2 regions of the Alteromonas alvinellae genome follow, and region 2 is predicted to be linked to the other one. Evidence: predicted binding sites of a transcription regulator. Region 2 holds the regulator's gene; the other holds the start of a gene.
The links. Region 2 encodes MetJ, which represses methionine synthesis genes. Its sites were predicted from a motif close to TAGACGTCTAGACGTCTA; they were not measured.
Positions count from the first base shown of each region.

Region 1: the regulator MetJ is predicted to act here: its motif matches at 10,769-10,786, upstream of serA (phosphoglycerate dehydrogenase).

Region 1 is NZ_CACSIH010000098.1:9,727-21,351, reverse strand. It holds gene ACX5KA_RS06195 (LysR family transcriptional regulator) at 1-262, opposite strand, end outside; gene ACX5KA_RS06190 (efflux RND transporter periplasmic adaptor subunit) at 668-1,945, shown strand; gene ACX5KA_RS06185 (efflux RND transporter permease subunit) at 1,945-5,067, shown strand; gene ACX5KA_RS06180 (SIMPL domain-containing protein) at 5,231-5,941, shown strand; gene ACX5KA_RS06175 (DUF1289 domain-containing protein) at 6,121-6,411, shown strand; gene ACX5KA_RS06170 (HDOD domain-containing protein) at 6,433-7,257, shown strand; gene ACX5KA_RS06165 (DUF481 domain-containing protein) at 7,393-8,196, shown strand; gene ACX5KA_RS06160 (DUF481 domain-containing protein) at 8,410-9,168, shown strand; gene serA (phosphoglycerate dehydrogenase) at 9,287-10,516, opposite strand; gene rpiA (ribose-5-phosphate isomerase RpiA) at 10,861-11,517, opposite strand; gene ACX5KA_RS06145 (5-formyltetrahydrofolate cyclo-ligase) at 11,608-11,625, opposite strand, start outside.
Region 2 is NZ_CACSIH010000171.1:11,957-23,581, reverse strand. It holds gene ACX5KA_RS12775 (ATP-grasp domain-containing protein) at 1-101, shown strand, start outside; gene ACX5KA_RS12770 (DUF4258 domain-containing protein) at 233-574, shown strand; gene ACX5KA_RS12765 (helix-turn-helix domain-containing protein) at 584-1,027, shown strand; gene hslU (HslU--HslV peptidase ATPase subunit) at 1,123-2,451, opposite strand; gene hslV (ATP-dependent protease subunit HslV) at 2,534-3,058, opposite strand; gene ACX5KA_RS12750 (hypothetical protein) at 3,428-4,168, opposite strand; gene ACX5KA_RS12745 (SPOR domain-containing protein) at 4,254-4,832, opposite strand; gene priA (primosomal protein N') at 4,965-7,154, opposite strand; gene rpmE (50S ribosomal protein L31) at 7,607-7,819, shown strand; gene ACX5KA_RS12730 (hypothetical protein) at 8,025-8,342, opposite strand; gene ACX5KA_RS12725 (malic enzyme-like NAD(P)-binding protein) at 9,023-10,258, shown strand; gene metJ (met regulon transcriptional regulator MetJ) at 10,422-10,754, opposite strand; gene metF (methylenetetrahydrofolate reductase) at 10,915-11,625, shown strand, end outside.

The sequences.
Region 1 (11,625 bases), on a different contig from region 2:
TAAAGTCAGTTGGGTTAACGGCGACTTCGAGCTCGCCTAAGGGGCCCTGAATCTGACTCCATAGATTTTTAGCAAATGAGGTAGGTTGAATACCACGGCCATCTTTAACGAACAGTTCATCTTTCCAGGCTGTGCGCATACGAGAGAGTGCGTTAGATACCGCAGGTTGCGTCATCGACAGCCTGTCAGCTGCGCGGGTAATTGCACCCTCGGTCATGATGGCATCAAAAATCATCAATAAATTTAAATCATGTGGACGCATGGTTGTCTCCGGTGTCTATTGCGGACAGTCTACTTTCACCTATAGAACAATGAAAAAAGCTGCCGTTTACTTCGTTTTTGGCTATGTAACTTAACTGACATAGTTTAGTTATAGGTTATAGCTAAAAGCATTTATTTTCCAAATGAATGCGACGAGCGACACTGGTACACTATATCGCTGTAACTGTTGATCTCCCTAAGCTCTCGCTTTTTATACGGTTATTTCTCATTTTCTCTGCGAAACCATTCTTCTAAATCTTTAAAAGCAGTTGTCTCTGTCAGCCCGATCCTCAATATATAACATCATGTGATGTGTTGCATATAAAAAGATAATTATTTTTATTGTTTGATGGTGTGCATAATGCGCAGCATCAAACTTTAGTTTAATTTTTTAGAGAATCTTGCAATGAAAACTTTTACCCGTCTATTGGCAATAGTAAGCCTAACTGCGCTTGTCGCTGCATGCGGTGGTGACGAGCAGGATCCAAGTCAATCAATGAGCGCTAGCGCAAATGCTGGTGTTCCTGTTGATGTGGCAACGGTAGTGTCTCAGCGTTTAACCGAGTGGGATAATTTTACAGGCCGTTTAGAGTCTCCGCAAATTGTAGCGCTTCGTCCTCGCGTGTCGGGCTACATTGACTTTGTTGCGTTTGACGAAGGCGAATATGTCGAACAAGGGCAAACTCTATTCTTAATTGATAACCGCACGTTTAAAGCAGAAGTTGATCGACTGACTGCACAACTTGAAGAAGCCAAAAGTCGCGTTCAGTTGGCTGAGCAAAACTATAGCCGTGCTTTCAAACTTCGTAAAACTCAGGCGGTTTCTGAAGAAGTTCTTGACGCTCGTTTAGCTGAGAAAAACCAAGCGCTTGCTAGCTTAAATCAAACGCAAGCCGCACTTGAAGTAGCGCGCCTAAATCGTGGCTTTGCTCGTGTTGAAGCACCTATTTCTGGGCGTATTTCTCGCGCAAACATCACTGAAGGTAACTTTGTTACCGCAGGACAAACTGAACTCACCCGCATCGTTTCCACCGACCGATTGTATGCGTATTTCGATATTGATGAGCAGACGTATCTGAACTACGTAGGTAGCGATAACAATGCGTCTACCGCAGTCAATGAACAGCCAGTAGCGATGCGCCTTGCTAACGAGTCTGATTATAACCACTGGGGTCAAATTGATTTCATCGACAACCAGGTTAACGGTAGCACCGGCACACTTCGCGTTCGCGCCGTATTTAATAACGAAGAAGGTCGTTTAATTCCGGGATTATTTGCACACTTAAAATTGGCAGGTGACACCGATGAACAGGGCATTCTTATTAAAGAAAAAGCTATCGGCACAGATCTTAATAATAAGTTTGTACTGGTTGTAAACGACGAAAGTAAAGTGGAATACCGTGCGGTTAAGCTAGGCGACAAAGTGGGCAGCATGCGCATCATCACAAGCGGCTTGAATGTAAACGACACCATTGTGGTTGATGGCTTACAGCGCGTTCGCCCTGGTGCCCAAGTTGCCGCTAACGAAGTGCCTATGGGTGATGAAGATGCTCTGGCAAACTTATCTAGCTGGCAGTCACGTGTTGATAACGCAACACAAGTAACCCAAAACATGGCGCAGGTTGAGGATGTTTTATCTGGTGGTTCATTTGCCACAGGTACAGCAACAGCAGGTCTTAAGTAATGAACATTTCGCAGTTTTTCATTAGCCGCCCAATTTTTGCGGGCGTGCTTTCCCTACTTATTTTTATAGGTGGTGCAATTGCTGTCTGGCAACTGCCTATCACTGAATACCCAGAAGTAGTGCCGCCTACCGTGGTGGTAACTGCGAATTATCCTGGTGCAAATCCAGAAGTTATCGCGGAAACAGTTGCAACGCCGCTAGAGCAAGAGATAAACGGTGTTGAAAACATGCTGTACATGTCATCACAGGCAACCAGTGATGGCCGTATGACGCTAACAATTACGTTTGCCATTGGCACTGATCCAGATGAAGCTACAACGTTGGTACAAAACCGTGTAAATCGCGCTACGCCACGTTTACCTCAAGAAGTGCAGCGCCTAGGTGTGGTAACTGAAAAATCGTCACCAGATTTAACCATGGTTGTGCACCTGACGTCGCCTGATAATCGTTATGACATGCTTTATCTTTCAAACTATGCCGATCAGTTTGTTAAAGACGAGCTAGCGCGAATCAATGGCGTTGGGCAAGTGCGCCTGTTCGGTGCTGGTGAGTTCAGCATGAGAGTGTGGTTAGACCCCAACAAACTGGCTGCGCTCCAGTTAAACCCTGGCGATGTGGCAGCAGCTATAGCCGATCAAAACCAGCAAGCGGCGGCAGGTAGCCTAGGCGCACAGCCTACGGGCACCAGCGAATTTCAGCTGCTTATAAATGTGCGCGGCCGTTTAAAAGATGAAGCAGAATTTGAAAATATTATTGTTAAGTCGGGTGATAATGGTGAAATAACCCGTCTTAAAGATGTTGCGCGTATCGAACTAGGTTCAGAGTTTTATGCACTTCGTTCACTTATTAACAATAACCCTGCGGCAGCGGTGCCGGTTTTCCAAGCACCAGGCTCTAATGCAATCCAAATTTCAGATGACGTTCGCGCTCGAATGGCGGAACTGTCTAAGGCGTTCCCTGAAGGCCTTGAATACGAAATAGCCTACGACCCTACCGTATTTGTTCGCGGTTCGATTGAAGCGGTAATTAGTACACTTCTTGAAGCCGTATTGTTAGTTGTACTTGTTGTTGTACTGTTCTTACAAACATGGCGTGCGTCTATTATCCCACTCGTTGCAGTACCTATTTCACTTGTGGGAACGTTCGCCTTTATGCAGTTAATGGGCTTCTCGCTTAATGCACTGTCGCTGTTTGGTCTTGTGTTGGCAATCGGTATTGTTGTAGACGACGCCATCGTTGTTGTCGAAAACGTAGAGCGTAATATTTCTGAAGGCAAAGCGCCGTTTGAAGCCACCGTACAGGCAATGAAAGAAGTAACCGGTCCTATCATTGCCACAACACTGGTACTTGCTGCGGTATTCGTACCTACTGCTTTCATGAGCGGGCTTACTGGGCAGTTCTATAAGCAGTTTGCGCTAACAATTACTATCTCTACGGTAATTTCTGCAATTAACTCGTTAACGCTTAGCCCTGCATTATCTGCATTGCTGTTGAAACCTCACGGTAAAGCGAATGACTGGTTAACCCGTTTAATGGATAAAGTGTTTGGCCGCTTTGTATTTTCACCGTTTAATCGTTTCTTTGACCGTAACTCAAAGCGCTACACTGGTGCTGTGGGTGGGCTTATCCGTAAGAGCAGTATCATCATGGTGCTTTACGCGGGTCTGCTAGGGCTCACTTACTTCCAGTTTGCCAATACACCAACAGGCTATGTTCCGCCGCAAGATAAGCAGTATTTGGTCGCCTTTGCTCAACTGCCTAATGCAGCAAGCTTAGACAGAACTGAAGAAGTGATCCGTGAAATGTCTCGTATTGCTATGGAACACCCTGGCGTTGAAGATGCGATTGCATTCCCTGGCTTGAATATTAACGGGTTTACCAATAGCCCAAGCTCAGGTGTGTTGTTTGCAACGCTGACTGACTTTGATAAGAGAACGACGCCTGATCTATCTGGTGGTGCCATTGCCGCCCAGCTTAACCAGAACTTTGGGTCTATTAAAGGTGCCTTTGTGGCAATATTCCCGCCGCCACCAGTAATGGGGTTAGGCACGATTGGTGGTTTTCGTTTACAGGTTGAAGACAGAGGGAACCTAGGCTTTGAAGAACTTGAGCGCGTAACGCAAGAAGTGATTGGCAAAGCGTGGGCACACCCAGCGCTAACCGATGCATTTACCAGCTTCACTGTTGCTGTACCACAGCTCGATGTAGATGTAGACCGTGAAAAAGCGGTGAGCCAAGGTGTAAACATCGATACCTTGTTTACCACCATGCAGGGCTACTTAGGTTCGTTATACGTGAACGACTTCAACTTGTTCGGTAGAACTTATCAAGTAAATGTACAAGCTGATGCCCAATACCGTCAGGATATTGAGAACATTACGCAGTTTAAAGTGCGTAATGCACAAGGTGAGATGATCCCGCTTGGCTCATTCTTGAACATTGAGCACAGTGCAGGCCCAGACCGTGTTATGCACTATAACGGATACGTCACCGCTGAAATAAACGGTGCAGCAGCGCCAGGCTATTCGTCTGACCAAGCGAAGGCAGCTATTGAAGAAATACTGGCTGAAACGTTACCACTTGGCATGACTTACGAGTGGACTGAGATCACCTATCAGCAAATATTAGCGGGTAATGCATCAGCGTTTGTATTCCCATTAGTTGTGCTTTTAGTGTTCTTAGTGCTGGCTGCTCAATACGAAAGCCTGCGTTTGCCACTGGCAATCATATTGATTGTTCCCATGACCTTGCTGAGTGCGCTTATTGGTGTGCAAGTTTATGGCGGCGACAACAATATTTTTACCCAAATAGGTCTGATTGTACTGGTTGGCCTTGCAACGAAGAACGCCATTCTTATTGTCGAGTTTGCAAAAGAGCTTCAAGACAAGGGGATGGACGCGCTTTCAGCCATTAAAGAAGCAAGTCGCTTACGTCTTCGTCCAATACTAATGACGTCCATTGCTTTCATCATGGGTGTGCTGCCAATGGCGGTATCAACCGGTGCCGGCTCTGAAATGCGTCAGGCCATGGGTGTGGCAGTATTCTCAGGCATGATTGGTGTTACCGTATTTGGACTTATCTTAACTCCGGTATTTTATTACCTGATACAGCGTAAAGGTTAACTCTCCCGTCTACCCAAGCGTTGCCCTCTTAAGGGGCTCTTTAGGCCACTCATTTGAGTGGCCTTTTTTTTGCCACCATTGGTCAGCTTTTATCTCGTTTTGTGAAACCGAAAAGCTTATATTCGCTCGTATCCTGTTGAAAACAGAAAGAATGGAGATTCGAATGAAAGTAGGTGCGGCGATAGTAATGGCAATGGGCATGGTGGTTGCTGTGTCTTTGCTTGGTGTTCAGGTGTCTTCTGCCATGAACGATATGCAAACGTGGGATAGAGTAGTAACCGTAAAAGGATTGTCAGAGCGAGAATACATTGCTGATCAGGTTATTTGGCCTATTCAATTTGTCGACGCGGGCAACGACTTACCTCAACTGTATGAACATATCGAAAAGAATAGCTTTCAGGTGGCTAACTTTTTAGAAGAGAAGGGCATTTCAGCAGAAAGTATTACTATTGGAAAGCCTGAAATAAATGACAAATTGGCGCAACAATACGGAAGTAGTGAAAAAGCGCCATTTCGCTACAGTGCCATTCAAACTGTTACTGTCTTTTCAAATGATGTTGAAAAGGTGCGAGCGCTTATGCAGCAAATTGGGGAGTTAATTAAAACGGGTATTGTATTATCAGACCAAAGCTACCGTGCTCAGCCCGATTATGTATTTACCCGCTTAAACGAAGTAAAGCCGGCAATGATTGAAGAAGCTACGCTCAATGCGAGAGAGGTGGCGGAAAAATTTGCCAAAGATTCAAAAAGTACGTTGGGCAAAATTAAGCGCGCCAACCAAGGGCAGTTCAGTATTTCTAGTCGCGATAGTCATCATCCACATATAAAGAAAGTGCGCGTGGTGTCTACCATCGAATATACCCTTATTGACTAATATTCATGCTATGCTAATACGCTCACGCAATATTGAGTAGAACGCGCATTTGTGCACTTTATGTATTAGATTACTGCTAATGTCTACTGGCTAGATTCGCCTATATGCGTTTTAATTTAGGATAGTGCCGAGTATTCTCAAGCACTTAAAGCTCATTGACTAAGGGTGGTAAGCCTGAAATGACGGATATCAAAGCTCAATCTAAGCAGCTTGAATTTTTTGAAATCCCAAGTCCTTGTGTAGGTGTCTGCGAGTCTGGTCCAAGAGGGTACTGCAAAGGCTGCTATAGAAGTCGTGATGAGCGCCTTTATTGGCTTAAAGTTGATGATGCAACAAAAAGAAAGATAATTAGTGCGTGTGTACGACGTAAAAATGCAGTTTTATCAAAATTACGCAAAACGCAAGCACTGAAGGGCGAGGAGGCGGCACAACAGTTTTCTCTTTTCGATGAGCCGCCTGAAAGTCGTTAAAAAAGAGTTTGAGATTTATTAATGCCGTTAGAAAAGTATGTTTCGTATGCTGCGAAATCATTTACGCTACCCGAAATTTGCGTGCGCTTACGCTCAACGCTAGACAATCCTCGTTCGAGTATTGAAGACATCGCTGTACTAATCAGTGCCGACCCCTCTCTCACTGCTAAGGTGTTACGCCTGGCCAATAGTTCGCTTTTTCGTTTCCCCTCTCAAATCGAATCTGTAACAAAAGCCATAAATGTTATCGGTGGCGAAGCCCTCTATAATTTGGTTATTGCTGAAACTGCAACCACTGCGTTTAAGCATTTTGATACATTGCTAATTGATTTAGACAAGCACTGGCATGCTTCTGTTTATTGCGGGATGGTGGCGAAGAGTCTAGCCATGCGGCTGAATGTTCGTGGCGCCGAACGCTTTTTCGTGATGGGTATTTTGCAAAACCTGAGCGAGCTCATTGTTGCGAAGAAAGAGCCTAAGCTTTATGACAATTACCGAAATGGGAAAAAGAGTGACTTGCCACATATTGAGCAACTGGCTCATTTCGGTTTTACCTTTGCACATTGCAGCGGTATCATACTTGAAAAATGGCACTTACCGATTGGTCTTTTTTATCCCGTATCGTTTATGAACGATGCAGCAAAATATACTTCTGACGTTGATGTATGTGTTCTTGCAATTGCAAGTCGTATAACACTTAGTCAACTTGATAAAGAAAACTATGCTGACATTGAACTTTTTACGCCAGAAATAGCCAATACAGTAAGTCTCGACATGGAAGTGATAAGTAATTCAATTGAATATGCTGAGCAAGAAACAGCAAAAATTGTGTCGCTTATTCACTGAGCTTTCAGTGCATCAATTCTGTCACCGCACTTTTATATTGTAAATCAGAGTAAAGCTCTCCCAGAGGATTGGTATTACGTGCGTCTCGAATAGACGTAATCTAATAACTATAATAGCTCGACGTAAAATCAGATTATGTTTAGAAAAATCTTCCGGCCACGTGTTGTTGTAGGTGCCATTTGTATTGGCGTGTGTTTATCTGCAAACGCGAGGGATCTTATTGAAACGCTTTATCATGCAGATTTTACTCCCGACGCCGATGATGAAATACCGCGTTTTACATTAGACGGAGAGCTCGGTGTTTTAATTAATACAGGCAACACGTCTGCAGCAAGCGTTAAAGCGGCGGTCAACGCTGACCACGAAACCGAAAACTGGAGCAGTATTTATTTTGCTGAACTGCTTTATAAAGAAAGTGGTACGCCGACCACAGAGCGCGATATCAGCGCACAGCGCTTTTTCACGAGCGCACAATTCGACTATAAACTTCTTACGCCGGGACGACGCCTCTTCATGTATGGCGATTACGAAGACGATCAGTTTACCGGTTATGAACACCGTGCTTCACTTGCTGCGGGTTGGTCACAGCGCGTGTGGCGAAATGAAGATAGCGAATTTCGTTATAGTGTCGGGCCAGGGTATACCTTTATTGAAGCGGAAGAAGACAACGAGAGCCTTGTGAATGACGGCATTATAGTGCGAGCGTCTGCCGAGTATAAATATCATTGGAGCTCGGGTGCAAAATTAAGACAATTCGTTAGTACAGAGGCCGGCGAAGAAAATACAAAATCTCGCTCAGAAACCTCGCTTTCTGCCAATGTATTTGGATCATTGGCAATGAAATTATCATTCATATTAAATCACGAAACAGACACTCCTGAAGATGTCGCGGCGTTAAGCACAGAAACATCGGTAGCGCTGGTCTATCAATTCTTTTAGTCAATTAGTGTAAATTAATAGTCGAATATAGGCTTTTTGCCGCGTTCTCATTGACTGAGAGGTTTGAAAATGTACACTTCGCACCATTGTTTGTGATACCAGTTCCTCTGGTGCATTACTTAATAGACTTCTTTTTAAACTCGTGTTGTACCGCCTTGCAGTTCAAAAGGTATCGCGTACAACGAATGGACCGATAATCAATAGGATTGTTCAATGAAAAAGCAAGTGCTTGCATCTCTAGTTGCAATTTCTCTTTCTCCGGCTGTTTTCGCTCAAGACGATGAAGTGAAGCCTTTCACAATGGAAGGTGAGCTAGGTTTTATCTCTACCTCAGGTAACACTGAAACAACATCTATCAGCGCAGGTATTCAAGCGCATCAAGAACTTGAGAAGTGGAGTAACGACTACGTTTTAAAAGGTCTGTACAAACAGGAAACTGTTCAACAAGAAAATGATGCAGGCGAGCAAGAAGATATCGAATTTACTTCTGCACAGAAGTTCTTCGGTTCAGCGCAGGGTAACTACAAACTCGCCAACCCAGATAACCGTTTATTCGGATTTGCATCTTATGAAGATGACCGGTTCAGCAACTTTAACTACCAGGCTACTGTAGCTGCGGGTTGGAACCAAAAGGTTCTTCAAAACAAACGCCATACCTTAGAATATTCAATCGGTCCGGGTTATTCTTTTATTGAAACTCAAGACGGTGAAAACCTTGATAGCATGATTGTTCGTGCATCATCAGCATATTCTTGGAAGATTTCTGATACTGCTAAATTCACTCAAACAGTGAGTACGGAAGTGGGGGCTGACAACACTAAGTCACGTGCCGAATCTGCGCTTACGGCTACCATTAGCGGTAACCTTTCTATGCGCCTTTCATTTAAATTAGACCACAACACCAACGTTGATGAAGATGTAGAAAAGCTTGATACTGAAACTGCTGTAAGCCTAGTTTACAACTTCTTCTAAGCCGAACTAATTTGTTTAAAGGTCAATAGGCCCTTCAAAATATCGAAGTAAAATGATAAGCATAAAAAAACGCTGCACACAGTGCAGCGTTTTTTGTTTAGGCTACAAACAAGGCTTCTTAGTGAAGAATGCGAGTCTTAATTGTGCCATCAATTTGTTGAAGCTCTGCCAATGCTTCATAGCCACGGTCTTCTTTAACATCCACAACCACGTAACCAATTTCCGCGTTGGTCTGTAGATACTGGGCTTCAATGTTAATACCTTTTTCTGCAAACGCTTGGTTAATTTGGGTAAGAATACCCGGTTGGTTTCTATGTACGTGAAGCAGTCGTGAACGACCGGTGTGCTCAGGCAGCGATACTTCAGGGAAGTTAACCGCTGATAGCGTAGAGCCGTTGTCGCTGTATTTCGCTAGTTTTCCTGCCACTTCAATTCCGATGTTCTCTTGCGCTTCTTGTGTGCTTCCGCCCACGTGTGGCGTAAGAATAACGTTGTCGAACGCACGAAGCGGTGACTCAAACTCTTCAGTATTAGACTTAGGCTCTACTGGGAATACATCAATTGCTGCGCCATTAAGGTGGCCGCTTTCCAATGCCTTTGCAAGCGCGTCAATATCAACGACGGTACCGCGAGAAGCGTTAATTAAAATGCTACCTTTTTTCATTTGAGACAGTTCTTTCTCGCCAATCATGTCTTGTGTTTGAGGCGTTTCAGGCACGTGTAGCGATACCACATCAGAGGTATTAAGCAGTTTTCCCAGTGACTTCACCTGGGCAGAGTTACCCAACACAAGTTTATCTTCGATATCGAAGAATTGAACGCGCATACCTAAATGTTCAGCAAGAATACTTAGCTGAGTACCAATGTGACCATAGCCAATAATGCCAAGGGTTTTTCCGCGAGCCTCGTAAGAGCCAACCGCAGTTTTTTCCCATTCACCACGATGGGCTTTGGCGTTTTTGCTTGGTACTTGACGAAGTAGAAGAATAATTTGCCCAAGAACCAGTTCAGCAACCGAGCGAGTATTAGAAAACGGGGCGTTAAATACCGGGATGCCGCGACGTTGTGTGGCGTCAAGATCAACTTGGTTAGTGCCAATGCAGAAACAGCCAATAGCCACAAGCTTTTGCGCTGCATCAACCACTTTTTCGGTAATTTGGGTACGCGAGCGAATACCAACAAAGTGGGCGTCTTTTATCTTCTCAATTAACTCATCTTCAGGAAGTGAGGTTTTGAGAAATTCAATGTTGCTATACCCATTGCTTTTTAGTGTCTCCAAAGCACTTTGGTGAACACCTTCCAACAACAAAATTCGGATTTTATCCTTCTCTAATGAAACTTTGCTCATGAACTCGCTATCTCTCACTGATGTAATTTGGTTTGCTTGCATCGCCAATCCAAGACTAACTGAACGTACAAGTATTAAAAGCGTAGCTTTGTATAACCTGTGCGGTAATGTGCATCACTACGCTGCTCTGAAGCCTTGCTTTAGCAAAACTGCTACCAAGCTTTTATAATCGCGTTGATTGCTTTCGCTACTAATGACGCGGACCTTAGTTAGCGTAAGCGTTAAAACGCCTCGCACCTCACTAAAGACATCTAGACGTCTAAACGGAAATTAACAGAAAACGCATTAAGTTGAAAGCAGTATTTTGTATAGCTTTTCACCGTACTATACGCCGTGCCAAGCTATCACTTAAAGGTTTCAACACCACTTTCTGTGGCACTTAGTACAATATCCGCGCCTCTTAGCGCAAAGATACCGTTAGTCACTACGCCCGGAATATTATTTATTTTTTGTTCCAGTTCGCGCGGATTAAGAATCTCAAGGTTGTGTACATCTAAAATAACGTTACCGTTATCTGTCACTACTCCCTGTCGGTATTCAGGATCGCCACCAAGCTTTACTAGCTCTCGTGCTACGAAAGAGCGAGCCATGGGAATAACCTCGACCGGTAGTGGAAATGAGCCCAATACAGGCACACGCTTGCTTTCATCAACGATACACACAAAAGTAGTTGCGGCGCCGGCTACAATTTTTTCGCGAGTGAGTGCTGCGCCTCCACCTTTAATCATATGCTTGTGTTCAGTAACCTCATCAGCCCCATCGATATAAACCGAAAGGTTGCTGACTTCGTTTAACTCGAACACTTCAATGCCTAGGGCTTTTAAACGCTCGGTAGATGCTTCTGAGCTTGATACTGCGCCTTCAATTTTGTGTTTAATGTTACCGAGTTCTTCAATAAAGAAATTTACGGTAGAGCCTGTACCCACACCTACAATGCTATCTGCTTCAACATATTCGATGGCTGCTTTGGCTACGGCTTGTTTTTTTGCGTTCTGATCCATGGTCATTCTCCGACTTATTGTGTTCGCAAGTGTATCGTATAAGCGTACATGAACCCACAAGTTCGTATATTCAATTTGTTATAATGACTATCATGAGTTAGTAAAATG
Region 2 (11,625 bases):
TTCTAGAGGCAAATCCCAGCCCTTATTTCCTAAAAGTAGAGAAGGATACCGGCCTGGGTATCACAGAAAAGCTGGTGGCGCTGATGGTGAAGACTTCGTAGTAACAAGCAGGACGTTTAGAGGCTAATTGGGTTTCCACAACGAATTTGCGATTGTTTAGAAGCCTTTACGCAATCATTGACAACACCCCAACACCCTATCAATATGATAGGGTGAATTTCAGAAGGCATTCATGGCTAATCACACTCCCCAAGGAATTAATGAATTCCCTCTTACAGAGGAAACTGCCAGAAAAATAATGAATGACCTCGCAGAAAACTATACTCACCGGATTTGGTGGACTAAACATGTTAAACAGCGCATGCATGAGCGAGGAATCACTACAGGTCAGGTGATCACTTTATTAAAAAGTAAGCACTCAGTATTTAGAGAGGGGCCATATCTTGATATTTCTGGAGACTGGAAATTTAATTTGAAAGGTTTAGCTGCGGGCAAAGTTATCGAACTCACTGTTGCACTTAAAAATCATCATGATAGTCCAATGTCATTTCTAATTACTGTATGGATAAGTTGAGAGGGTAAAATGTACCATTACACTGAAAGCGGGTTATCAAATGTATACCTGAAAAACGGTGTTACCGTTGAAGTTGTAGACGGTGAAGAGTATACAAGCATTGACGACATGAACGGTCTTCATAGTGCGATAGCACAGACAATTGTTAACACCAACAAGCCTCTTGCTCATGATGAGTTTAAATTCTTACGTGTAGAACTAAATGTTTCTCAAAAAATGCTGGCGAATCGTTTTGGTGTTGATGAACAGACCATTGCGCGTTATGAGAAAGGTCAAACAAAAATTCCACGGACAACAGATGCAGCCTTAAGAGCCTTATACATGGAAAGCCAACAGAAGAATAATCCCGTAAGTTACTTTCTTGATTTACTAGCAAATACTCAAGCGGAAGAAGCTGCAAAAATAATTCGTCTTGAAGAAGTCGAAGACCATTGGGAAAAAGTAGAAAGGTAAAAAAGCCGACTTAACGTCGGCTTTTTAGTTCTTCTTCATGTAGAAGGGTTAGTTGAACAAATTAACTAACGAGGAAACTTCTACTTAGCGCTAAATTACAAGATAAAGCGCGACAGATCTTCGTTATCTACCAAGGTTTCTAGGTGGCTGTTTACGTAGTCTGCATCAATCACGAATGACTCACCGCTCTTTTCAGAGGCGTCAAACGAGATATCTTCCATAAGGCGCTCTAGCACGGTGTGCAAACGGCGGGCACCAATGTTTTCAGTGCGCTCATTCACCTGCCATGCCGCTTCGGCAATGCGCTGAATACCAGAATCGTCGAACTTGATATCCACGCCTTCTGTCTTCATTAGTGCGATGTACTGGTGCGTTAAAGACGCATTCGGCTCGGTAAGAATGCGTTTGAAGTCACCGACTTTAAGGGCAGACAGCTCAACGCGAATTGGAAGACGACCCTGAAGCTCTGGAATAAGGTCCGACGGCTTGCTCATTTGGAATGCGCCCGAAGCGATAAACAAGATATGGTCGGTTTTAACCATGCCGTGTTTTGTCGATACCGTTGAACCTTCCACAAGTGGAAGCAAGTCACGCTGAACACCTTCGCGAGACACATCGGCCGACGAGTTGCCCTCACGCTTACAGATTTTGTCAATTTCATCGATGAACACGATACCGTGCTGCTCAACCGATTCAATCGCCTTTTCCTTCAAATCTTCTTGATTCACAAGGCGCGCCGCCTCTTCTTCAATAAGCATTTTGAAGGCATCTTTAATTTTCAGCTTTTTCTTTTTCTTTTGCGAACCAGACAAGTTTTGGAACATGCCTTGAAGCTGGTTGGTCATTTCTTCCATACCTGGAGGCGCCATAATTTCTACGCCAACCTGCGGAAGTGCAACATCAATTTCAATTTCTTTGTCGTCTAAGTCTCCCTGACGAAGCTTTTTGCGAAATGCTTGTCGCGTGCCGCGATCTTCAACATTTTCCTTATTACCCCACGCATCTTCTGGAGGAGGAAGCAAAACATCTAGAATTCGCTCTTCCGCTGCTTCTTCTGCGCGGAATTTCACTTTCTTCATTTCGTTTTCTTTCGTCATCTTTACCGCGATATCGGCAAGATCACGAATGATGGTTTCAACTTCTTTACCCACATAGCCCACTTCAGTGAACTTAGTCGCTTCAACTTTAATGAACGGCGCATTAGCAAGTTTAGCTAAACGGCGAGCGATTTCGGTTTTACCCACACCCGTTGGGCCAATCATCAAAATATTTTTTGGCGTAACTTCTTGGCGCAGCTCAGGTTCAAGCTGCATACGACGCCAGCGATTTCGAAGTGCAATAGATACAGCGCGCTTGGCATCTTGTTGACCGATAATATGACGGTCTAACTCGTGAACAATTTCTCTTGGTGTCATTTCAGACATGAATAAACCCTTTTCTAACAGCGCTTGCTGTACTCAAATTCATACGAGCGACAGCAAACCGATAACAGCACTCAGCTATTACTTAGTAATCTAGTACATCAACCGTTTGGCTATGGTTAGTGAATACGCAAATATCACCCGCTATGGTCAACGCTTTTTCGGCAATTTCTTTTGCGCTTAGCTCTGTATTTTCAAGTAGTGCAGTAGCTGCGGCTTGCGCGTAGTTACCACCAGAGCCAATCGCGATAAGATCTTGTTCTGGCTGCACCACATCACCGTTACCGGTGATAATAAACGATGCGGTTTCGTCTGCGACAGCAAGCAGCGCTTCTAGTTTGCGAAGCGCCCTGTCAGTTCGCCAGTCTTTGGCAAGCTCTACAGCCGCTTTGGTCAGATGGCCTTGGTGCGCTTCTAGCTTTGCTTCAAAGCGTTCAAACAGCGTAAATGCGTCGGCCGTGCCACCAGCAAAGCCCGCTAAAATCTTGTCGTGGTATAAACGGCGCACTTTGCGCGCATTACCTTTCATTACGGTATTGCCCAGTGATACCTGTCCGTCACCGGCCATTACCACTTGATTCCCACGTCGTACAGATACAATCGTTGTCACGTTAATTCCCCGTTTAGCTGGGCGCTGCTGCGTTTTTCCTCTAGCAAAGGCAGCAGCGTTCAAATTCAATATCAAATAAGTGGGGGAAGGCTTTTTAATTTCAAGGGTAAGACAAAAGAATGTGCGCTCAGAGCTGCCTACTCTGTGGGCTTGGCGTGTTCGCTAGTGTATTGAATACACCATTTATTGAGTGCATACTCTCGCCAATATACTCTATGGCCAAGTGAAATAATGCCTAGATAATAGAGCACAGATAAAGTAGCAAGCCTACATTTATGAAGGTTTATTGGGTAACGGTAGTAGTTAACCTTTTTTGCTTGGGCTAATTGCACTTGAAGTGATTAATACCCAAGCATTCAAGATAGGAATTTAGCGAAATCTATACCCTTCAATGTCAAAACCAAAACCACTTTCGTAGCCCTTAACATACACCCATCCTTTATTCGGTAGGCGTTTGTGCTCGCTTTTCCTTAAGCATAAGCGCCCATCAGACAGGGGGCCGTTCTCTTTTAGCAAAAGTGGATGTCGACATTGCTTAGAGCCGCTTCCTTTTTCATAAGCAAATTTTCTTTCTATCTTTTGTTTATCGGAGGCTAAATGAAGCGTGTAAGGCAATGCCGTATCAACAAAACTAAAGCTTAAGAAAAAGGCTAATAGCGGCATACCAAATAACGTCATTTTTCCACGTAAATCTTTAGTCACAAACTGCGCATGCCGCTTATCGATAAAAATGGCGAGGTAATAAAAGGCGCTATAGGCAAAAGTGAGAAGTACGATGGCCCAATTCGAATTGTCTAGCCATCCATTGATCACGATAAAATCGGTAAAAGCACTTACGAACATTGCGCCGATAAGTACTAAAAAGGTAATGTTCGATATGCGTGTGACCAAGTGTAGCTCAGACCATTTAGGTCGACCAACATGCTCATCATGATGGGCGCCGTCCGCATCATTCTCAGGTGGCAGCGTTGCTCGTTTCGAAGCGAGCTCATTCTTTGCTGCCTGGTAGCGCTCCGGAAAGGCCTGCTTATCAATGTTTTCCAGAACGTCCTCGAGCTCTTCTATGCTATAAGCGGCATAATTTGGTTGTTCGGTGATGGCAATACTCATTGATACTTCCTTGTAAACGCATCCTTTCTCTACGCGTTATTTCAGCGCCCTACGCAACGTATTAAGTGTTACTTACAATTAACTGCTACAAGTTCCAGTACCAAATTTGGCATGTGGCAATGTTCACTTTACGCAGACTGTGCTTTGCTTTTTCTGCATCACGCTTAGACTCGTAAGGGCCTAAAATAACGCGAAACCAGTCGCCGTTGCTGCCAGTGCTGTGCCTTATAAGCGCCTCTAAACCTTGGAATGCAATTTTGGCTTTCATCTCTTCAGCCTGCGCGCGGGTTCTAAACGAGGCGCACTGCATTAAATAGCGTTTGTCAGACTTTTCTTGCTCTTTGACCTCAACTTCCACTTCGTATCCTGGCAGGGTTTTGATGTACTCCCACTCTTCCTCAGGCAGTTCAGGTAAAGATTCTTCTGTAGGTGCAACAGGTCGTGAAGCTTGGGTATCTACGTCATCTTCTACATTGTCTTTTATCGACCACAAAAACACACCAAAGCCAATCACCAATGCGAATACACCGATAAGGCGCACGATTGGAAGTTTCTCAACAACCGACGCATTAATTTGTGCGTTTCCCGCTGGTTTTCTACCTTTACGAGCAGGCTTCTTTTTTTGAGGAGATCGTCCACGAGAGACATAATCGCGTTGGGCCATAGGCGGCAATATTCCTACTTGTTATCGTTGTTTGTATGCGTAAGAAAACGTCATATACCAAATCTTTATCAAGAAGCAGCTTTTCTGCATCTTCGATCCTGCCAAAATTTTAACGTATTGCTACCCAACAAGCTAACTGAAATCGGTAGGATCAATATCTATTGACCACCTTACCTTCATTGCCTGCGGCAACGCCTGTAAAAATGGCAGCGCCAAACGTAGCGCATTGTGAAGCGGCGCACGCTTTTCATGGCTGCATACCAGCATAGACCGGAACCGGCCTTGCCGCTTTTCGATCAGACAAGGAAACGGGCCATTTAACTCAATGGCATGCTGCTGGAGAAAGACTTGCTTGCTGTCTTGTAAAAAGCGATAGGCCAAACTGCTGTCAGTCGCTTCAGCACGAATAACAAATTGACTAATAAAAGGGGGCAACCCCGCCGCTTTGCGCTCCATTAATGCGTGCCGGGCAAAATGCCCATAGCCATTGTGCACTAAATCCTGTAGCAGAGGGTGATGGGGGTTGTGAGTTTGAAGCCACATTTCACCAGGTTTACTGGCGCGCCCTGCTCTTCCAGCAAGCTGTGTCACAAGCTGGGCAAGCTTTTCTGGCGCTCTAAAATCCGCACTAAAAAGTGCACCATCACAATCTAGAACTGCAACTAGGGTTACATGAGGGAAATGGTGCCCTTTTGATAGTATCTGGGTACCTACTAGCAGCTGGTACTCTTGGCGGTTTATTGCATCCAGTGTTTGGTGCAGTTTATCTTTGCCCCGCACGGTATCGCTGTCTATTCGTACCTGTTTAACACCGGGAAATAAGCTTGTAAGCCCTTGCTCAACTTGCTCGGTTCCGGTACCCGCCGTAACTAATTCATTGTGATGGCACGCTTCGCAGTTTGATGGCATTGAGCGCATGCCGCCGCAGTGATGACACTGTAGTCGGTTCTGCGCTTTATGCACTGTATACGGACGGTCACAGCGCTTACACATGACGGTTTCACCGCAGTGGTGGCACAGCAGCGCTGGTGCATAGCCTCTGCGATTCACAAACACCAATACCTGATTTCCCGCGCTGATATGCTGGCGCATTATCGTTAGCAAGCCTTGCGAAATACCGTAGTGAATGGGTTGATCGCGTGCGTCTAACACATGCTGATGCGTGCTTTTCGCCCCTCCGGCTCGCTTGGTAAGCTGCAAATGGGCATAGCGACCGCTTAACGCATTGTTAAGTGTCTCTAGCGCGGGCGTGGCGCTGCCTAATAAAAGAGGAATATTGTGCTGCTTAGCCCGCATAGCTGCCAGGTCACGGGCGTGATAGCGAAGCCCATCTTGTTGTTTAAAAGACTCGTCGTGCTCTTCATCCACAATCAGCATGCCGGGGTTGTGCAGCGGAGTGAAAATAGCTGAACGGGTACCGATGATTATCCCGAGTTCACCAGCTCTTGCTCGCTGCCACACCTGTAGCCGTTCTTTATCAGAAAGCTGAGAGTGTAAAACGCCCACTGCAATACCAAAGCGCTTCTCAAAGCGAGATACCGTTTGCGGCGTAAGCCCGATTTCTGGCACAAGGATAAGCACTTGCTTCCCTTCACGCAGTAAGGGTTCAATGGCTTGAAGATACACTTCCGTCTTACCGCTACCGGTAACCCCTTCAAGTAAGCTTACAGCGAAGTTGCCCTGCTGACGGTTTAGCGCGGCAATGGCAACCGACTGCTCAGTATCTGGAACCGGCTTTTCAGACACCGATAACGAGGCAAGCCAACTGCCTGACTTAAATTCAGGCGCGACTTCTTCAATGCTTGCTAATGACTTTTCGACAAGCGCCTTGACCGCAGGTGCGCCATATTGCTTGCGCGCTTGGGACGCTAATAAGGCACCACCGGCCATTGCAGTAAAACAGGCTTGTTGTTTAGGCGCCCGCGATAACGTGTCTGCATCCCTTTGCCTACCTTCTTCGGTAAGCATTAGCATGTCTTGAGGTGTTGGCGCGGCTGACTCGCCTTTGCGCAACAAAACAGGCAGCATGGCGTGTAGCACTTCACCCGGCGCATGATGATAGTACTGCCACAGCCATTGGGCCATTTTCAGCAGCACCTCATCTATTATGGGGCTATCGTCCAGTACCGACTCAATGGCTTTTAGCTTGTTGGAGTTTTCAATGTCGCTTTCAGGTTTGTGTAGGGTTTCAACGACTACGCCCACAAGTTTGCGTGGACCGAAAGGCACAACCACTCTTACACCCGCACTTAGTGCGTTATCGTAGGTATATGTGAAAAGTTGGCGCAGTGGCACTGGCACGGCAACTTGGATAAAGGCCATTGCGAACGTTTTACCTTATTTGACGACTGTTATAGCGCTTAATGCGCTTACTAAGCTTCTTATGTTGAAACTAATTATACTGAAACTACTTGCAGAACTATACGTTACAGTAGTTTGCGCTGCTAACAGTTAGCTTCACATTTTGCTATTAGCGCATGATTTTGCGTCTAGCGCATATCGCCTAGACTTGAAAGACAAATATTTAAACATACTTTTCTGTTAAGCATAAAAAGAATGTTTTTTGTTTGGCTCTTTTTACACGGCTACCTTGTCTAGCGCTCTTGTTTAGCATTTGGCCAAAAACAGCTTGATCAAGGCTTTGCCATCCTTTATTATGCGCCGCTCTTTTGCGATAGGCTGTTCTTTGAACGACTTATCATTTGAACTAAGTAACGTATGGTGTGCGACTTCGGGTTGTATAGCGATACGGCCTTATTATGTGAGGTAACCCAATGAAACAAGATATCCACCCAAAATACGAAGAAATCACAGCAACTTGCTCATGTGGTAACGTAATGAACATTCGTTCTACGCTTGGTAAAGACATCAACCTAGACGTATGTTCTTCATGTCACCCATTCTACACTGGTAAGCAACGTAACGTTGACACCGGTGGTCGTGTTGATCGCTTCAAGAAGCGTTTCGGTGCATTGGGCAAAAAGTAAGCCTGATATCGAGTTCGAAAAAAGCGCCTTTATGGCGCTTTTTTATTGCCTAAAATTCACGCTTCACACAAACAAGGTGTGCCAAACAGCACTTTACGGCCGATATTCTTCATGAAGCCAGTACCTAGCCAATGTATCTAGCTCTGTAACTCACCTTTCTGTATAACTTTTTAGCTAGCCTTGCAGCATTTAGCGTAACCTGAAGTCAGTGAAGGTTTTTAACCGTAGATAAATGCCTATCCCAATTGCCGCCACTCACTTTTTTACATTGTTCTTCGCTATCAAAATAAATTCCAACAGGTGCTGACTTAATTGACGCCAAAGCAATATTCACTTGGCTTATGAAGTCTATATCCCAACCATTAGTTAACGCCCGCTGCTTTTCCGATTCTGTGTTAAATACAGCAATCACTTGCGGCGCTCTCCAATGCCCTACGTGAGTTAGCCAAACAAATCCATTATTGGTAGATTTTACGCTTTCGCACACATCGGTTAGCACGGTTATTAGTTTTCTTTCTGTCATATCCTCGCCTTCAGCGCGAATTTTGAGTGGGCTTTCACAGGATTTTATCAGAAATATTGGGTGGAGAATTAACGAGGTATCTCCCTGCGTTCTTTTTTCCTGATTTGGGTTTCTGTCCTATTCATTTATGAGAACGTAGAGCCTTTCGATAGCTTTGTTTTCATCCTCCACACAATAGACCTACGGAATGTTATAACAAGTCAAAATAAATAGCATGAATGGCAATTATAGCCCCATTTTACTGGTCTAATTAGTATGCCTAACCTACATTGGTATATGAGAATTCTGATCAGATATGTACACAGTGATTGGCTGTGTTAGAGTTGCGATCGGCACTTTGATAGTGAGCATTAATTCTGTGAATAATGCATGACTTTCAAGACTTGTGGCGCTTTTGGGTACATAAACCTGAGGCTTGTATCCATTAAGGTATGTGAACAAAATCAGTAAAGGTGAACGCCTAATCTGCTTTTTCCACATGCCACCTTAGGGCCTATTGATGATTGCTGTACAACAAAGATCAACAAGCTCTAGTGCTAACAACTATTTATAATCACTTTTGTCATTACTTGGTTGTAACGCGCTTACGTTTATCTACCTATAACTATAACGACAATAAAATAGCTACAGAGCGTGAACGAAAACACCGATGAACCCTACATCTAAGGATACCTTTTTACATGTCAGATTTTAGACAACGCGCACTCGATTATCACGCCAAACCCACACCTGGAAAAATCCGCGTAGATTTATCTAAGCCAGCCGATAGCGTGGATGACCTTGCTCTTGCCTATAGCCCAGGCGTTGCCGAACCGGTCAGAGAAATAGCCGAAGATGCAGATAACGCCTATAAGTACACGGGTAAAGGAAATCTAGTTGCCGTTATCAGTAACGGAACCGCGATTTTAGGATTGGGTAACCTAGGTCCACTGGCATCGAAACCTGTTATGGAAGGAAAAGCCCTTCTGTTTAAACGCTTTGCTGGCCTGGATGCCATTGACATTGAAGTGAAGCATCGTACGACCGAAGAGTTCATTAATACGGTAGCGAATATCGCCGACACGTTTGGCGGCATTAACCTAGAAGACATTAAAGCGCCTGAATGCTTTGAGATTGAACAAGAGCTAATTAAGCGCTGTAAAATTCCTGTATTTCATGATGATCAGCACGGTACCGCTATTGTAACTGCAGCGGGCATGCTTAATGCGCTGGAAATTCAGGGTAAAAGCATAGAGAGCGCTAAAATTGTGTGTATGGGTGCCGGTGCAGCAGCAGTCGCTTGCATGGAACTGCTTATTAAGTGTGGTGCCCAGCGCGAGCGTATTTATATGCTAGACAGAAAAGGCGTTATCCATACTCGTCGCGAAGACTTAACTGAGCACAAAAAGCTATTTGCTAACAATACTGACAAGCGTACGCTTGAAGACGTAATGGAAGGTGCGGATATTTTTGTTGGTGTGTCTGGACCGGATGTTCTACCTCCTGAAACACTGGCCTTGATGGCTGAAAACCCAATTGTATTTGCATGTTCTAACCCAGACCCTGAGATAAAGCCTGAACTTGCTCACGAAGTACGTAAAGATCTTATTATGGCTACCGGACGTTCGGACTACCCTAACCAAGTTAATAACGTACTGTGTTTCCCGTTTATTTTCCGTGGAGCACTAGATGTTCGTGCAACGGCCATAAACGATGAAATGAAAGTAGCGGCAGTAGAAGCCCTTCGTGCTATCACGAAGGAACCTGTACCAGAAGAAGTACTAGCTGCCAGTAAGAGTACTAGTCTGACATTTGGCAAAGAGTACATTATTCCTAAACCTATGGACCCGCGTTTATGCGAGCGTATCGCCACTGCGGTATCTAAGGCGGCTATTGAGTCTGGCGTTGCACGCGTACCTGAAAGCCCAGAAGAGTAAGGTTCTGGCGCATAAGGCAAAAACATGGAGAGGCTAGTGCTCAACCTTTATTTGCTAAAAAATGCGCGTAGAGAATACAAGTATATAAAAAACGGCGCTGTGTTGTAGGTTATCAACTAGCAATAACTTACAACAAAGCGCCGTTTCTCTTTAATACTAAATATCAGTCGTCTTCCGACACATCGTTTTCGAAGCTAGGGTCAATGCCCATGTCTTCCATAATACGCCTAGCTTCAGCCGGCACGCGATTAGGATTGTCTTTGCGCAGGTCATCATCGTTAGGCAAAGGTTGCCCGGTAAATGCGTGTAAAAACGCTTCGCACAGCAATTCCGAATTAGTGGCGTGACGCAAATTATTAATTTGGCGGCGGGTACGCTCATCAGTAAGTGCTTTAAGCACATTAATAGGTATAGAGACAGTGACTTTCTTTACCTGCTCGCTCTTTTTCCCGTGCTCTGCGTAGGGGTGAATATATTTACCGTTCCATTCTGCCATTGTACTAACTCGGTCTACTCTTTTTATATTATGAAGAGAAATTCTAAACAAGTTCACGAAAAGGTCAATTGAGCAGTGTAAACCTCTTGACGTCTAGACATATATTCTTTAATTTAGACGTCTAAACGTCTATAAGCATACATTTTTGAGAGAAAAAGCCATGGTTTCTTACGCACAAGGTATCGATGCATTAAACCAGTCCCTATCGGAACTGCGTGATATTGATGTATCTTTTGAATTTTTTCCGCCTAAAACGGAAGCCATGGAACAGACCCTGTGGAAGTCGGTTGAACGCCTAGCGCCACTAAAGCCAAGCTACATGTCGGTAACCTACGGCGCGAATAGCGGTGAACGTGACAGAACCCACGACGTAGTTAAGCGTATTCAACAGCAAACCGGTGTAGCGGCGGTTCCTCACTTGACCTGTGTTGATGCTAGCCGCGATGAGCTTAAACAAATCGCAAAAGACTACTGGGATTCAGGCATTCGCCGTATTGTTGCGCTTCGTGGCGATTTACCGCCAGGGGTAGAGAAAACAGAGATGTACGCCTCTGATCTTGTTGCCTTACTAAAAGACGTTGCCGATTTTGATATTTCTGTTGCCGCCTATCCGGAGAAGCACCCTGAAGCGCCAAATGCACAGTTTGATTTGCTAAACCTAAAGCGAAAGGCAGAAGCAGGCGCTACAGAAGCGATTACCCAATTCTTCTTCGATACCAGTGTTTACCTTCGATTTAGAGACCGTGCAGCCGCAGCGGGTGTCGACTTAGATATAGTTCCGGGTATTTTGCCGGTAACTAACTATCAAACATTAGTGAAATTTGCAGGGTTCACAAACGTGCATGTGCCGGGCTGGTTGCACAAAATGTTC